DNA from 2 places in the Cupriavidus sp. FW305-27 genome. Region 2 is predicted to be linked to the other one. Evidence: predicted binding sites of a transcription regulator. Region 2 holds the regulator's gene; the other holds the start of a gene.
What was found. Region 2 encodes FNR, which switches genes on or off when oxygen is low (the NO sensors DNR and NnrR bind a similar motif). Its sites were predicted from a motif close to TTGATNNNNATCAA; they were not measured.

Region 1 (7,456 bases), on a different contig from region 2:
GTGGTGTGCATTACCGCGTAGGCAATCTCGAAGCTGCGGCGGTTCAGGCGCTGCAGGATTTCCAGCGACACGCCGACCCAGGCTTCCGGCCCGGCCTTGCGCCAGGCCGGCATGCCTTCGGCCATGCCGGCAAAGAGCTGGTCGAGGTCGGGCTTCGGATAGGTGATGCCCAGTTCCGCGCCGTAGGGCGAGACTTCCTTGCCGGCCTGGCCGACGGTGCCCGGCTGCGACAGCGCGAACGGGCGGTTCAGGCGGGCCTCGAAGGCAGCCTTGCCGTCGGCGTTGGCGGTTTCGCCGTAGACCCTGGGGCTCGGCATTTCGCTGAACGGGCTCCAGTAGCCGCGCTCGGCAATGGCTTGGGTGGCTTGTTCCAGCAGCGCCTGGTGGCGTTCAAAAAACGGATGGGACACGGCTTGCTCCGGGGGCAGAATGGTTTGCGTATGGTTCGGGATGGCGGCAAGGGATTGCCGCGGGAAGCGCTTCAGGTTTCCTGGTCGAAGTCGATCACCAGCCTGTCGCTGACGGCGTAGCTCTGGCAGCTGAGGATGAAGCCGCGCGCGACTTCGTAGTCCTCCAGCGCAAAGTTGACGTCCATGTCGACCTCGCCTTCGATGCGCTTGCAGCGGCAGGTCGAGCAGACCCCGCCCTTGCATGAGTAAGGCAGCTCGATGCCTTGCGCCAGCGCGGCATCCAGCACCGTCTCCTTGTTCTTCTCCAGCGTGAAGGAGCGCGTGCGGCCGTCCTGGATCACCGTGACCTCGCACTGCTGCTGCCCCACCTGCTTGTGCGCATGCGCCGCCGGGCGGGCCGCGGGAATGCTGGTGGCAAACAGCTCGCGCTTGATGCGGGCCTTGTCCACGCCGTTGTCGAGCAGCGCCTGCGACACCTCTTCCATCATCGAGTGCGGGCCGCAGATAAAGGCGATGTCGATGTCCTGCGGCTTGACCCAGTGCTTGAGCAAGGCATTGACCTTCTCGCCGTCGATGCGGCCGTTGAACAGGTCGATATCCAGCTGCTCGCGGCTGAGCACGAACACCAGGTTGAAGCGCTGCAGGTAGGTGTCCTTCAGGTCTTCCAGCTCTTCCTTGAACAGCACCGAAGACGAGGCGCGGTTGCCGTAGAACAGCGTGAAGCGGCTCTGGGGCTCGGCCTCCAGCGTAGTCTTGATGATCGACAGCATCGGCGTGATGCCGCTGCCGGCGGCGAAGGCCACGTAGTGCCTCGCCTGCGTGGCAGACAGCGGCACGTGGAAGTGGCCGGATGGCGGCATCACTTCCAGCTTCATGCCGGGCTGCAGTTGTTCGTTGGCCCAGTTGGAGAACAGGCCGCCGTCGACGCGCTTGATCGCGACGCGCAGCTGCGCGTCCTGCACCGCCGAGCAGATCGAGTACGAGCGGCGCACGTCCTCGCCGCCGATGCCGGTGCGCAGCGTCAGGTGCTGGCCCTGGATGTAGCGGTAGGTGTCGGCCAGTTCATCCGGCACGGCAAAGGTCACGGCCACGGCATCGCGGGTTTCGCGGGTGACCGAGGCCACGGTCAGTTCATGGAATTTGCTCATCTCACTACCCCGGTCAGGCTCAGTGCGCCTTGAAGTAATCGAACGGTTCCTTGCAGTCGCCGCAGCGGTACAGGGCCTTGCAGGCGGTCGAGCCGAACTGGCTCACCAGCCGCGTGTGCTGCGAGCCGCAGTGCGGGCACGCCACCACCAGCGCCGGCGCCGCCTTGCGGCTGATGCCGCTGATGTCGATCACCTGCTGGGCCGGCGGCGCAATGCCGTAGCCGCCCAGGCTGGCCTTGCCGCGCGGCGTCATCCAGTCGGTGGTCCAGGCCGGCGCCAGCTGCGTGCGCACGCGCACGCTGGCAATGCCCTGCGCAGCCAGCGTGCGCTCGATCTCCTCCCGGATCACGGTCATGGCCGGGCAGCCGGAGTACGTCGGGGTGATGGTGACGACGCAGGCGTCGTCCTCCCATGCCACGTCGCGCACAATGCCGAGATCCACCACCGAGATCACCGGGATCTCGGGATCGGGCACCGTATCGAGCCAGGTCCAGACCTGCCCGAGCGCCGGGCGTGCGATCGCTTGCGCAGTCATGGCGTTCACCAGCTGGCGCCCGGATAGGCGCGCTGCAGGAACTGCATTTCGGCCAGCAGGTAGCCGAGGTGTTCGGTATGGCGGCCGTGGCGGCCGCCGCTCTGCGACCACGTGCCCGCAGGCAGCTGCAGCGTGGCTTCTTCCAGCACCGCGGCCACGTGGCGCTGCCACGGTTCGGCCAGTGATGCGGGATCCGGCACCAGGCCGGCCTGCACCAGCGCGGCGTCGCCCGCGTCGGACTCGAACAGCTCATCGCTGAACATCCACAGGTCGTTGAAGGCATCCTGCATGCGGCGGTGGCTCTCTTCGCTGCCGTCGCCCAGGCGCACCACCAGGTCGGCGCTGCGGCGCACGTGGTAGGTCACTTCCTTGAGCGACTTGGCGGCGATCTCGGCGATGCGGGCATCGGTCGAGCGCTGCAGCCCGTCGAGCAGGAAGTAGTGCCAGGTGTCGAACAGGAACTGCCGCGCCAGCGTATCGGCATAGCTGCCGTTGGGCTGCTCCACCAGCAGCGGGTTGCGGAACTGGTGCGCGTCGCGCAGGTAGGCCAGCTGGTCGGCGCTGCGGCCGGCGCCCTCCACTTCCGCGGCGTAGCCCAGCCACAGCCGGGTCTGGCCGATCAGGTCGAGCGCGACATTGGTCAGCGCGATGTCCTCTTCCAGCGCCGGGCCGCGGCCGCACCATTCCGACAAGCGCTGGCCAAGGACCAGCGTGGCGTCGCCGAGGCGCAGCAGGTATTCGAGCTTGTGGTTGTCCATCATGCGGGCCGTATCAGATGTGCTTGACGGCTTCCGGCATCGGGAAGAACGTCGGGTGGCGGTAGACCTTGCTGTTGGCCGGCTCGAACAGCGGGCCCTTGTCGCCGGGGCTGCTGGCGACCACGTCGCCGGCCTTCACCACCCAGACGCTGACGCCCTCGTTGCGGCGCGTATAGACGTCACGCGCGTTGTTGATCGCCATTTCGCCGTCGGGCGCGTGCAGGCTGCCCACGTGCTTGTGGGCCAGGCCGTGCTGGCTGCGGATAAAGATCTCCCAAAGCGGCCACTCTTTCATGGCAACCTCCTGTGTCATTGCGTTGGATGGATGGCGGCGCCGGGCGCCGCGGGGTCACGCGGCGGCGCGCTGGGCCTGCTTGTCGGCGTGGGTCACCAGGGCATCGCGGAACCACGCGCCCTCTTCCCAGGCCTTGACGCGGGTGCGCAGGCGCTCGCGGTTGCAGGGGCCGTTGCCCTGGATGACGTTGTAGAACTCGGACCAGTCGATCTCGCCGAAGTCATAGTGGCCGCGCTCCTCGTTCCACTTCAGTTCGGGATCCGGAATGGCCAGGCCCAGGTACTCGGCCTGCGGCACGGTCTGGTCGACCATCTTCTGGCGCAGCTCGTCATTGGAGAACAGCTTGATGCGCCATTGCATGGATTGCGCGCTGTTGGGCGAATCGCCGTCGGACGGGCCGAACATCATCAGCGCCGGCCACCACCAGCGATTGAGCGCGTCCTGCGCCATCTGCTTCTGCTCGGGGGTGCCGTTGCACAGCGACAGCAGGATGTCGTAGCCCTGGCGCTGGTGGAACGACTCTTCCTTGCACACGCGCACCATGGCGCGCGCATAGGGCCCGAACGAGCAGCGGCACAGCGGCACCTGGTTGATGATGGCCGAGCCGTCGACCAGCCAGCCGATCATGCCGATGTCGGCCCAACTCAGCGTCGGGTAGTTGAAGATGCTGGAATACTTGGCCTTGCCGGTGTGCAGGTCGCCCAGCATCTGGTCGCGCGACACGCCCAGGGTCTCGGCCGCGCTGTAGAGATACAGGCCATGGCCGGCCTCATCCTGGATCTTGGCCAGCAAGACTGCCTTGCGCTCCAGCGTCGGCGCGCGGGTGACCCAGTTGCCTTCCGGCAGCTGGCCCACAATCTCGGAATGGGCATGCTGCGAGATCTGGCGGACCAGGGTCTTGCGATAGGCCTCCGGCATCCAGTCCTTGGCCTCGATCTTGATCCCGGCATCGACGCGCGCCTGGAACTCGCGCTCCTGCGGCTCCATTTCTTCCATGGCGCGAAGCCTCGTCGCTCCTGTCTCCACCAGCTGTGCGTACATCCTTTGCTCCGCTCTTGGTTGCTCTGAATCGGGGTCTTGACCTGCATCAACATCGTCAGTTGCAACGGATGGTAGTGATACAATTTGATTCAATCAATCTGCATTTGTGTATCACTTCAGGGAGCGGGCCGATGGCGACGCCAGGCACAGATCCGGTTTCTCCCCGCGTGGCGCGGCTGGCACGCGGGCTGAAGCTGGGCGCCAATTCCATGCTGGTGACCTTGTTCGGCGATGTGGTGGCGCCGCGGCCGCAGGCCATCTGGCTGGGCAGCCTGATCCGGCTGGCGGCGCCGTTCGGCATCAATGACCGGCTGGTGCGCACCGCCACCTTCCGCCTTACCGCCGACGACTGGCTGGCCGCGACCAGGATGGGGCGGCGCAGCTACTACGGGCTGTCAGACGCCGGTTTGCAGCGTGTACTGCACGCCGGCAAGCGCATCTATGCGGGTGAGGCATCCGAATGGGACGGCCGCTGGACCCTGGTGATGGTGCGCGGTGACGTACGCGCCACGGTCCGGCAGAAGCTGAAGCGGGAATTGCTGTGGGAGGGCTTCGGCGCCATCGCGCCGGGGGTGATGGCCCACCCCCAAGCGGACCTCGCCTCGCTGCGCGAAATCCTCCAGGCCGCACGCGCGCAGGACGATGTGGCGGTGATGGAAGCGAGCAGCCTCGAGGCGTTTTCCATCCGGCCACTGCAGGCGCTGATGCACCAGACCTTCAAGCTCGGCGACGTGGCCGCTGCCTGGCAGGCACTGCTGCGCCGCTTTGCGCCGCTGGCCGAAGAGGCCGCCGGGCTTGCTCCGGCCGATGCTTTCTTCGTGCGGACGCTCCTGGTGCACGAATACCGGCGTGTGCTGCTGCGCGACCCCAACCTGCCCGAAGCGATGCTGCCGCAAGACTGGCCCGGCCGCACCGCGCGCGGCTTGTGCCACACCCTGTACGGGGCGCTGCTAGACGCCAGCGAAGACTACCTGCACCGCGTGGTGGAAGCGGCGGACGGTTCGCTGCACGATGCCAACCGGAGCCTGCGCCTGCGCTTTGGGGCGGGCGCGCAGGCGGGCAACGATTAACCGGGCATCCGGGGAATCCCGGCTGCGCACCTGCGCATGGAATCACCCGTCCTTGAACAGGAAGCTGTAGGCGTTCAATGCCGGTACCCCGCCCAGGTGTGCAAAGAGGACTTTCGATCCTTGCGGAAACTCGCCGCGACGGACCATGTCGATCATGCCCTGCATGGACTTGCCCTCATAGACCGGGTCCGTCATCATGCCCTCCAGCCTGGCGCTGAGGCGGATGGCTTCCAGGGTGCCGGCCGAAGGCAGGCCGTATTCGGGTCCGCCATAGCGGGTGTCCAGCACCACGTCCGCTTCAGTGATGTCGCGGCCGAGGCCGACCAGCTCCGCGGTATGGCGGGCGATGCGCAGGATCTGCGCGCGCGTCGGTTCCGGCTTGGCCGATGCATCGATGCCGATGACCCGGTCCGCGCGGCCGTCGGCAGCGAATCCGACCACCATGCCCGCCTGCGTGCTGCCGGTGACCGAGCAGACCACGATGTAGTCGAACCTGAAGCCGAGTCCGGCTTCCTGCTCCCGCACTTCCTCGGCGAAGCCTACGTAGCCGAGACCGCCGAGCGGATGCTCCGAGCAGCCTGCCGGAATCGGGTAGGGCTTGCCGCCCGCCTTGCGCACGCTCTCCATGGCTTCTTCCCAGCTGGGGCGAATACCGATGTCGAAGCCTTCGCTGACCAGGCGCACGTCGGCCCCCATGATGCGCGACATCTGGATGTTGCCCACGCGGTCATAAACCGCGTCGGAGTAGTTGACCCAGTTCTCCTGCACCAGCACGCACTTCAGCCCCAGGTGGGCCGCGATGGCGGCAACCTGGCGCGTGTGGTTCGACTGGATCCCGCCGATCGAGACCAGCGTATCGGCGCCCTGCGCCAGCACGTCTGGAATGACGTATTCGAGCTTGCGCGTCTTGTTGCCGCCAAAGGCGAGCCCGCTGTTGCAGTCGTCGCGCTTGGCATAGAGCTCGACCTTGCCACCCAGGCTTTCGCTCAGCCGCGATAGCGGATGGATCGGCGTCGGGCCGAAGGTCAGGGAATGACGCGGAAATTGCTTCAGGTTCATGACTGGCTCCAGGTTGCGGTTGGCATGCGGGCGCCTTGCAGCCGCAAAGCCCGGCATTCGCACGGACGCTGCGCGACGCCGCATCTGGAATCATCATAAGAAGGCTGGGGCGAAAGGTGCTTGCAAAGATCTGCGACTTCTTGCACGATAAATAGACAGCAAGCACCCAGAAATTCTCTTTATTTCGTAGAAATGGCAACAAGCAGAATAAAATTTCGTTCGAAATCCGAGACCTCCGCACAGCCCGCGCCGGTGCTGGATCGCACGGACAAGGCCATCCTGCGCGCCTTGCAGCGCGATGCGTCCATCTCCAACCTGGCCCTGGCGGGCAAGGTCAGCCTCAGCCCGCCCGCATGCCTGCGCCGCGTGGAACGCCTGAAAGCGGATGGCCTGATCCGCGGCGTCGTGGCGCTGCTGAACCCGGCTCCCCTGGACGCGGGGATGCTGGTCATCATCGGGGTCGTGCTGGACCGGTCCACGCCCGAGTCCTTCGCCGCCTTTGAGAAAGCGGCGCAGAAGGTATCAGGCTGTATGGAATGCCATGAAGTCACCGGCGAGTTCGACTACATCATGATGCTCAGGACCAAGGACAGCGAGAGCTTCAACCGCCTCCACGCGGAGCAGTTGCTCTACCTGCCGGGCGTGCGGCAGATTCGCTCGTTCATGGTGCTCAAGCAGGTGCTGTCGACGACGCAGTTTCCGATTTGAGGATCGGGCTGGATCCGGCTGCGCGGGCGAAGAGAGGAGACAGGGAGGGGAATTCGGGGCCTGGGCGAAGCAGGAACCCCGGCGCCGTTGCTGCCGGGGTTCCATCTGGCCAGCCCCTTGATTGTTGGGGCTGGCGCGCCGTCCATCGCTCAGAATGAGCGCGGCAGGCCCAGGACGTGTTCGGCGACGAAAGAGTAGATCAGGTTGGTGGAGATCGGTGCCACCTGGTACAGCCGCGTTTCCCGGAACTTGCGCTCCACGTCGTATTCGCAGGCAAAGCCGAAACCACCGTGGAACTGCAGGCAGGCGTTGCCGGCTTCCCAGCTCGCCTTGGCGGCCAGGTACTTGGCCATGTTGGCCTGGGCCCCCATGGGCTCGTGCTTGTCAAACAGCTCACAGGCTTTCCAGCGCATCAGGTTCGCCGCTTCCAGT
Region 2 (7,456 bases):
CACCCTGCGCCTCGCCCGGCGCTGCCGCCTTGCCTGAGCGCTGGACCGGCTTGCGCTTGCGGCCGGGCTGCTCAGGCTTGTCGGTGCCTTCGGCCCTGGCCGCACGGTCGACCTTTTCTGCCTTGCTGGTGCCCTGGCCGCCTTGGCTACCCTGGCCACCCTCGCCCTGCCCCGTCTTGCGCTTGCCGCGGCCACGCTGGCCACCGCGCGCACCGCCCGCCGCCTGTGCGGCGCCCGCTTCACCGGCATCGGCCTGGCCGCCGGCGCCTTCGGCGCCCTCGCCGCGGTCCTGTGCCTGGCGGCGCGATGCGACCAGGTTCCTCAGCCCGCGGCGCAGCCCCTTGCGGCGGGGCGCGGCTTCGCTGCCCGATCCGGGTTCTGCGGCGCCGGTGTCGGCGGGTGCGCCCGCATTGCGGGTGTCTTGCTCAACGGAATCAGACAAGATATTCACTATCGGATGTTGCATGTTGTTCAGTTCGGCACGCGCTCGTCGTGCTCGCTCGGGTGCGGCGGGGTGCCGTTGTCCGGCAAATCGCCCCGCGCCCCGTCCGGATTGGGTGCGGCTGGTTCGGTGGAAGCGGCCTCGGCGGCATCGTCGGCTGCAGCTTGCAGCGGTTGCGCGTCAAAGCCATTGGCGCCTTGGTCGACCGGGCCGGTCGTCTCGGCTTCGTTTGCGACGGATGCTTCAGCCACATCCGCCGCATGCGCGGCGGGGTTGGCAAAAGCCTCTTCGTCGGCGCTGGCCGCCTTGTTTGCAGCCAGGTCTTCAAAATTGATGGCCTGCTGTTCCAGCAGGGTTGCCTGCGCCTGCGCCTGGGCATCTTCCAGCGGCGGCAGCTCATCCAGCGTACGCAGGCCAAGATCGTCCAGGAACGCCTTGGTGGTCGCATACAGCGCCGGCCTGCCCGGCACGTCGCGGTGTCCGATCACCTCGATCCAGCTGCGGTCCTCAAGCTTCTTGATGACTTCCGTGCTGACCGTCACGCCGCGGATTTCCTCGATATCGCCGCGGGTCACCGGCTGCCGGTAGGCAATGATCGCCAGTGTTTCCATCACCGCGCGCGAATATTTTGGCGGCTTTTCTGGATTCAGCCGATCCAGGTATTCACGCATTTCCGGCCGGCTCTGGAAGCGCCAGCCGCTGGCCAGGGCCACCAGTTCCACGCCGCGCGGCCGCCAGTCCTGCCGCAGTTCATCAAGCAGCACGCGGATGGTGTCTGCGCCGACGTCGTCGTCAAACAGCCGCCGCAGATCATTGACGCGCAACGGTTCCTGCGCGCAGATCAGCGCCGTCTCGAGGACGATCTTCGCCTCTTGGGTATTCATGTTGATGGTGTGCAGCCTGTCTTTGCACCTGCTCCCGGACGGATCCGGGGCACCGGAGATTTTGGATACAGCGGTGCGAAAGCCACCGCCATCTCATTGCGCAGCTAGCCGGATACCTGCTGCATCCAAGCCGTGCACTTCCCTATCTTTGCATCGAGTTGCCGGGCGTTCCGGCAGGAGATCGTTCGCATGCCGTTATGGGCCAGCCAGCGAACCTCTTGCGTAGCGCGTCCGCACATACCGGACGTCGCTGTCAGCGAACTGAAGGCCTCGGACGCAAGAAAAACGGGTATCGGGAGCAAGGCCGGCATCGCCAACACCGCAGTGCCAGCCGGACTTTTGAACCAGATCTTTTGAACCGGATGGACTGTGGGGACGGGACGGGCATCGAAAACCTTCCGCTTCCCCTGCCCTGAACTCACCTTCTGGTATGAAGGCCGCCTGGCGCTGCTCGCCCGCTGCTTACCGCGGCTCACAAGACACCGCGCGATACCGCAATGTTGGCGATTGTATGGCATTCCCGCCCCCGCCTGCAACCATCATCCGTTGCCGGCGCAGCGCCGGCGCCTCAGAACACCAGGCAGAATCCATGCTCGGCCAGCGAATGTGGCAACAGCACCGCTCGCGCAATGCCAAGGCCGCCGAACGCCATTACCGCCAGGCCGGCCCCCAGGCGCACGCCGGGACGTCGCGACAGCGTACGCAAATAGCCTGACAGGCCGGAGAGCACCAGCAGGTTAGGCAGTGTGCCGAGCCCGAACACGCCCATCACGAGTGCGCCGGACGCCGCATTGCCCGCCAGCAGCGCGAGCGTGAGCGCCCCATAGACCATGCCGCACGGCACCAGCCCCCACGCCAGGCCCACGCCGTATCGCCGCGCCAGGCCGCCGCGTGCGCGCACAAAGGACGGCATGCCGCGTGCCACGCCACCCAGCCGGCGCGCCACCGCTGCGCTGGCACGCGACGCCAGCCGCTCCAGCCAGTCGACGGTAAACGTGTTGCCGCGCAGCAACCGCCAGCCCGACCACAGCAGCATGACGCTGCCCGCGCCGAACAGCCAGCGCTGCACCGGCAGATAGTCCTGTTTCCACGCCGAAGCACCGACCGCGCCTAGCGCGGCCCCAAGCAGCATATAGGTCGAGATCCGGCCCAGGTGCATTATCAGCAACTCGCCGAGCCAGGCGGCACGGCTGGGCACCAGACTGATCGTCGCCGCCGCGCCGTGACGCTGCTCCACGGCCAGCGCCACGCCGCCGCACATGGCGGCGCAGTGGACCCCGCCCAGCAAAGCCAGCAGAAAAACGCTGATCAGTACGCCAAGTGTCAATTCTCACTCCCTACCACATCACATCGCACGGTAAAATGCCGTTATCGCGCCCTCGCTGCCATTTCTAGCAGGTTCCAATTGCTCACCTCCATTCCCATTACCGAGATGTCACCACGCTGCTCCACCTGTGCGATGGGGCAGCTGTGCCTTCCGGTCGGCATGTCGCAGCAAGACCTCGCCAAGATGGACACGCTGGTTCAGGAACGCATCCGTGTGCACAAGGGTGAAACCCTGTATCGCATGGGCGATCCGCTCACCGCGGTCTATGCCGTGCGCTTTGGCACGCTCAAGACCCACGTCACCACTGAAGACGGCCGCTCGCAGATTACCGGCTTCCACCTGCCCGGCGAAATTGTCGGTCTCGACGGGCTGGGCGAGATGCAGCATGCCTCCGATGCCGCCGCGCTGGAGGACACCGAAGTCTGCGTGGTCCGCATGAGCGAGTTGCAGTCCCTGTCGGCAGACCTGCCGTCGCTGCAGCAGCAGTTCCTGCGCCTGATGGGCAAGGAAATCACGCATGACCAACTGATGCTGGTCACGCTGGGCTCGATGCGCGCCGAGGAACGGCTTGCCGCCTTCCTGATCAACCTCTCTGAGCGCCTGTCGGCACGCGGCTATTCGGCGTCCGAGTTCGTGATGCGCATGAGCCGCGAAGAGATCGGCAGCTACCTGGGCCTGAAGCTCGAAACCGTCAGCCGCCTGTTCTCCCGCTTTGCCGAAGCCGGCCTGATCCAGATTCGCCAGCGCCACGTCAAGCTCGTGGACATCGACGGCATCAAGCAGCTCTACAGCCGCTCCTGCTAAGCGGCCAAGGCGCTGCCAGGTACCGCATGCGGACATGGCAGCGCAGACCTCACACCGATCCGCTTATTCCAGTTCGTCGGTATCGCTGAGCCGCGTCGGCATGGTGTAGAGCGTCAGTCCGCTGGACAACGCGCAGAACACCCAGGCCATCAGGAAACCAACGGTGTAGACCGATTCGCGGGACGCTTCGATCGGCTGGCCGAAGAAGTTCAGGTCACCGGGATCCACCACCGAAAACACCGTCGCGGTCGCGAACCCGGCCATCAGGAACGCCGGCCAGAGTACCCACATCAGCCAGCGCAACCTCATGGCTGCCTCACAGCGGCAGCCTTGGGCGGCGCGGCGTCGGCCTTCTCGACCACCAGGCCATGGCGCGTTGCACCCTGCACCGGCATGTCCGGATGCGTGGATGCCAGCCAGATCGTCACGCCACACGCCACCATCGCCACCAGCGGGCCGCTCATCAACAGCCACGGCCACGGCTCCTTCCACCACGGATTGCCTTGCTGACTCATCTTGCCCCCTTCATCTTGACGACCTAGCTTCACAAATCGCGCGGCACGATGAAACTGGTGGATTGCCGGATTTCGGCATGCCCCTGCTCCGTGCCTTCGCTCGTCACCGTCACGTTGATCTTGTGCGTGCCCTGCGCCGCGGCCTCGATCGGCACGCGGATCCGGATCGGCAGCAACCGGTTGGACGTCGGCGCCAGCGATTCGGCCTGCTTATCGTATTCCACGGTCAGGTTCTTCAGTTCGTCGCTGTCGGCGCGCACGCTGATCTGCATCGGCGCTTCGGTGGTGTTGATCAGCTGCAGGCGATAGACATTCTCGATCCAGCGGCCTTCCACTTCACGGCCGAGCGCACCACGGTCGCGGATGATGTCGACCTTCAGCGGCGTGCGCAGCGCGATCGAAGCCATGAACCCGGCCAGCAACGCCACCCAGATCACGGAATAAATGACCACGCGCGGGCGCAGCAGGCGCTTGCGTGATGCCGCCGCGGACAAGCCCTTGCGCATCGCGTTTTCCGAGGTGTACCGGATCAGGCCGCGCGGATATTCCATCTTGTCCATGACCTGGTCGCAGGCGTCGATGCAGGCGCCGCAGCCGATGCACTCGTACTGCAGGCCGTCGCGGATATCGATGCCCGTCGGGCACACCTGCACGCAGATGCTGCAGTTGACGCAGTCGCCAAGCCCCGCCTTGTGGTGGTCGGTCTTGCGCGACCGGCTTCCGCGCGGCTCGCCGCGGCCGACGTCGTAGGTCACGACATAGGTATCGCGATCCACCATCACGCTCTGGAAACGCGCATACGGGCACATGTACTTGCACACCTGCTCGCGCATGAAGCCCGCATTGCCCCAGGTGGCGAACGCGTAGAACAGCATCCAGAACGACTGCCACGGCCCCAGCGACAGGCTGAGCACCTCGCCGCCCAGTTCGCGGATCGGTGCGAAATAGCCGATGAAGGTAAAGCCGGTCCAGAGCGCAATCAGCACCCACAGGAAGTGCTTGGTCGCCTTGAGACGGAACTTGCGCAGGCTCCACGGATCGCCATCGAGCCGGATGCGGGCGATGCGGTCGCCTTCGACCCGCCGCTCGATCCACATGAAGATCTCGGTGTAGACCGTCTGCGGACAGGCATAGCCGCAGAACAGCCGCCCCGCGATCGCCGTGAACAGGAACAGCGCCAGCGCCGAGATGACCAGCAGCACCGCCAGGTAGATGACGTCCTGCGGCCACAGCACCAGCCCGAAGATGTAGAACTTGCGCTCGCCAAGGTCAAACAGCACGGCCTGGCGGCCATTCCATTGGAGCCAGGGCGTGCCGTAGTAGATCAGCTGGGTCAGGATCACCAGCCAGACCCGCCAGCTGGAGAATGCGCCCGTCACCGAGCGCGGGTAGATCTTGCGGCGGACCTCGTAGAGCGTTTCGTCAGAGGTCTCGCCCGGCGCAGCGGCCGACCGTTGCAGGGCGGCCGCCCGGGCCATTTCTTCGGTCCCGGGTGCGTTCATGGGCATGCTCTCCCGCGAGCTGCCAGCGCCCGCTCACATGAGTCGTCGGTCATTGCCCGGCTCCGCCCCCAGTATTGGACAGACCCCAGACATAGGCCGTCAGCATCCGGATGCGTTCAGGCGTCAGGATCTCCTCATGCGCAGGCATGTGGTTGTTATGGCCCTTCAGGATTGCGTCGACGATACTGCCTTCCGAGCTGCCATACAGCCAGACGTTGTCCGCCAGGTTGGGCGCGCCGAGCGCCTGGTTGCCCTTGCCGCCGGCGCCGTGGCATGCCACGCAGGTCGTCTTGAAGGCGCCCTCGCCACGCGACGCACGGATCGGGTCCGACGACAGGCCCGACAGCGAGCGCACGTATTGCGCCACGTCGCCCGCCTGCTTGGCGTCGATGGCCGCGGCAAACGGCGGCATCACGCCATTGCGGCCCTTGGTGATGGTCTGCTGGATGATGTCGGGTTCGCCACCATAGAGCCAGTCGCTGTCTGTCAGGTTCGGAAAGCCGCGGCTGCCGCGCGCGTCCGAGCCGTGGCATTGTGCGCAGTAGTTCAGGAACAGGCGCTGGCCGATCTCGCGCGCCTGCGGATCCGCCGCCACCTGCTTGACGTCCATCTTCAGGTACTTGGAGTAGATCTCGTTCTGCATTTTCTCCTGCGCCGCGCGGTGCGCGGCAAGTTCGCCCTGCGTGGAGAACTTCAGCACGCCGGCATACGAACCCAGTCCCGGATACAGCACCAGGTAGGCCAGGCTGAAGATGCAGGCCAGCAGGAACATCCACATCCACCAGCGCGGCAACGGGTTGTTCAGCTCGCGCAGGTCACCGTCCCAGACATGGCCGGTGTCTTCAGTGCCGCCGGTGGTCTTGGCGACCTTGCGTTGCGAGAACAGCAGCCACACGCACCAGACGATGCCGATGAGCGCGATAGCGGCAATGTAATAACTCCAGAATTCGGAAATGAAATCGCTCATGGCTAGGTGTTCCGGCTCGATGTTGTCGTGGTTTCGTCAGGCAGCGCGAACGGCAGCATGGCGGATTCCCGGTTAGCGGCCTGCCGGCCGGCGGACCAGGCCCACCAGCAGATCCCCAGGAAGACGACCATCGACACGACGGTCGCAATGGCAGTGATCATGGCCATGGCTTACTCCTTGGGTGCCGCAGCCGCGGCGGAATCCACGCGGACGTTGCGGCGGTTGGTGCCCAGGCCTTGCAGGTAGGCAACCAGCGCATCTTCTTCGGTCTTGCCCTTGAGCTCGTCCGGTGCCTTGGCGATCTCGGCATCCGTGTACGGCACGCCCAGGCGCACCAGCGCGCGCATGCGGGCCTGGATGTCGTTGGTGGGCAGCTCGGCCTTTTCCAGCCACGGGTACGATGGCATCACGGATTCCGGCACCACGTCGCGCGGATTGCGCAGGTGGATGCGCTGCCAGTCATCCGAGTAGCGCCCGCCCACGCGCGCCAGGTCGGGACCGGTGCGCTTGGAGCCCCACAGGAACGGGTGGTCGTAGACCGACTCGCCCGCCGTGGAGAAGTGGCCGTAGCGCTCGGTCTCGGCCTGCAGCGTGCGGACCTGCTGCGAGTGGCAGCCGACGCAGCCTTCACGGATATAGATATCGCGGCCCATCAGCCGCAGCGGCGAATACGGGGTGATGCCCGGATCCGGCTCGGTGGTGGAGTGCTGGAAGAACAGCGGCACGATCTGGACCAGACCCGCAATGCTGACCACGAGGATCGTGCAGATGATCAGCCAGCCGATGTTCTTCTCCAGCGTTTCGTGGGAAAAGAAGCGTTGTTTGTCGGACATCTTTCTATCCTGGATTGATCAGTGGGCAGAGGCAGTGATGCTGGCCGGAATCGGCGCATCCACGGCGGGCTTGCCGACGATGGTCTTGAGCACGTTGTAGGCCATCAGCAGCATGCCGGACAGGAAGCACAGGCCACCCAGCAAGCGAATCAGGTAGAACGGGTACTTGGCCTTGACCGCTT

Region 1: the regulator FNR is predicted to act here: its motif matches at 4,224-4,237, upstream of paaA (1,2-phenylacetyl-CoA epoxidase subunit PaaA).

Annotation. Positions count from the first base shown of each region.
Region 1 is NZ_JBYTAG010000005.1:38,896-46,351, forward strand. Features, by position in the region: gene paaN (phenylacetic acid degradation protein PaaN) at 1-410, opposite strand, end outside; gene paaE (1,2-phenylacetyl-CoA epoxidase subunit PaaE) at 482-1,558, opposite strand; gene paaD (1,2-phenylacetyl-CoA epoxidase subunit PaaD) at 1,578-2,093, opposite strand; gene paaC (1,2-phenylacetyl-CoA epoxidase subunit PaaC) at 2,099-2,854, opposite strand; gene paaB (1,2-phenylacetyl-CoA epoxidase subunit PaaB) at 2,865-3,146, opposite strand; gene paaA (1,2-phenylacetyl-CoA epoxidase subunit PaaA) at 3,201-4,187, opposite strand; gene paaX (phenylacetic acid degradation operon negative regulatory protein PaaX) at 4,319-5,257, shown strand; gene AC3WRI_RS03545 (1-aminocyclopropane-1-carboxylate deaminase) at 5,300-6,316, opposite strand; gene AC3WRI_RS03550 (Lrp/AsnC family transcriptional regulator) at 6,509-7,024, shown strand; gene AC3WRI_RS03555 (acyl-CoA dehydrogenase family protein) at 7,174-7,456, opposite strand, start outside.
Region 2 is NZ_JBYTAG010000027.1:42,478-49,933, forward strand. Features, by position in the region: gene rluB (23S rRNA pseudouridine(2605) synthase RluB) at 1-466, opposite strand, end outside; gene scpB (SMC-Scp complex subunit ScpB) at 472-1,326, opposite strand; gene AC3WRI_RS15055 (sulfite exporter TauE/SafE family protein) at 1,895-2,653, opposite strand; gene fnr (fumarate/nitrate reduction transcriptional regulator Fnr) at 2,732-3,457, shown strand; gene AC3WRI_RS15065 (hypothetical protein) at 3,521-3,766, opposite strand; gene AC3WRI_RS15070 (membrane protein) at 3,763-3,972, opposite strand; gene ccoG (cytochrome c oxidase accessory protein CcoG) at 4,002-5,474, opposite strand; gene ccoP (cytochrome-c oxidase, cbb3-type subunit III) at 5,524-6,441, opposite strand; gene AC3WRI_RS15085 (cbb3-type cytochrome oxidase subunit 3) at 6,444-6,608, opposite strand; gene ccoO (cytochrome-c oxidase, cbb3-type subunit II) at 6,612-7,274, opposite strand; gene ccoN (cytochrome-c oxidase, cbb3-type subunit I) at 7,293-7,456, opposite strand, start outside.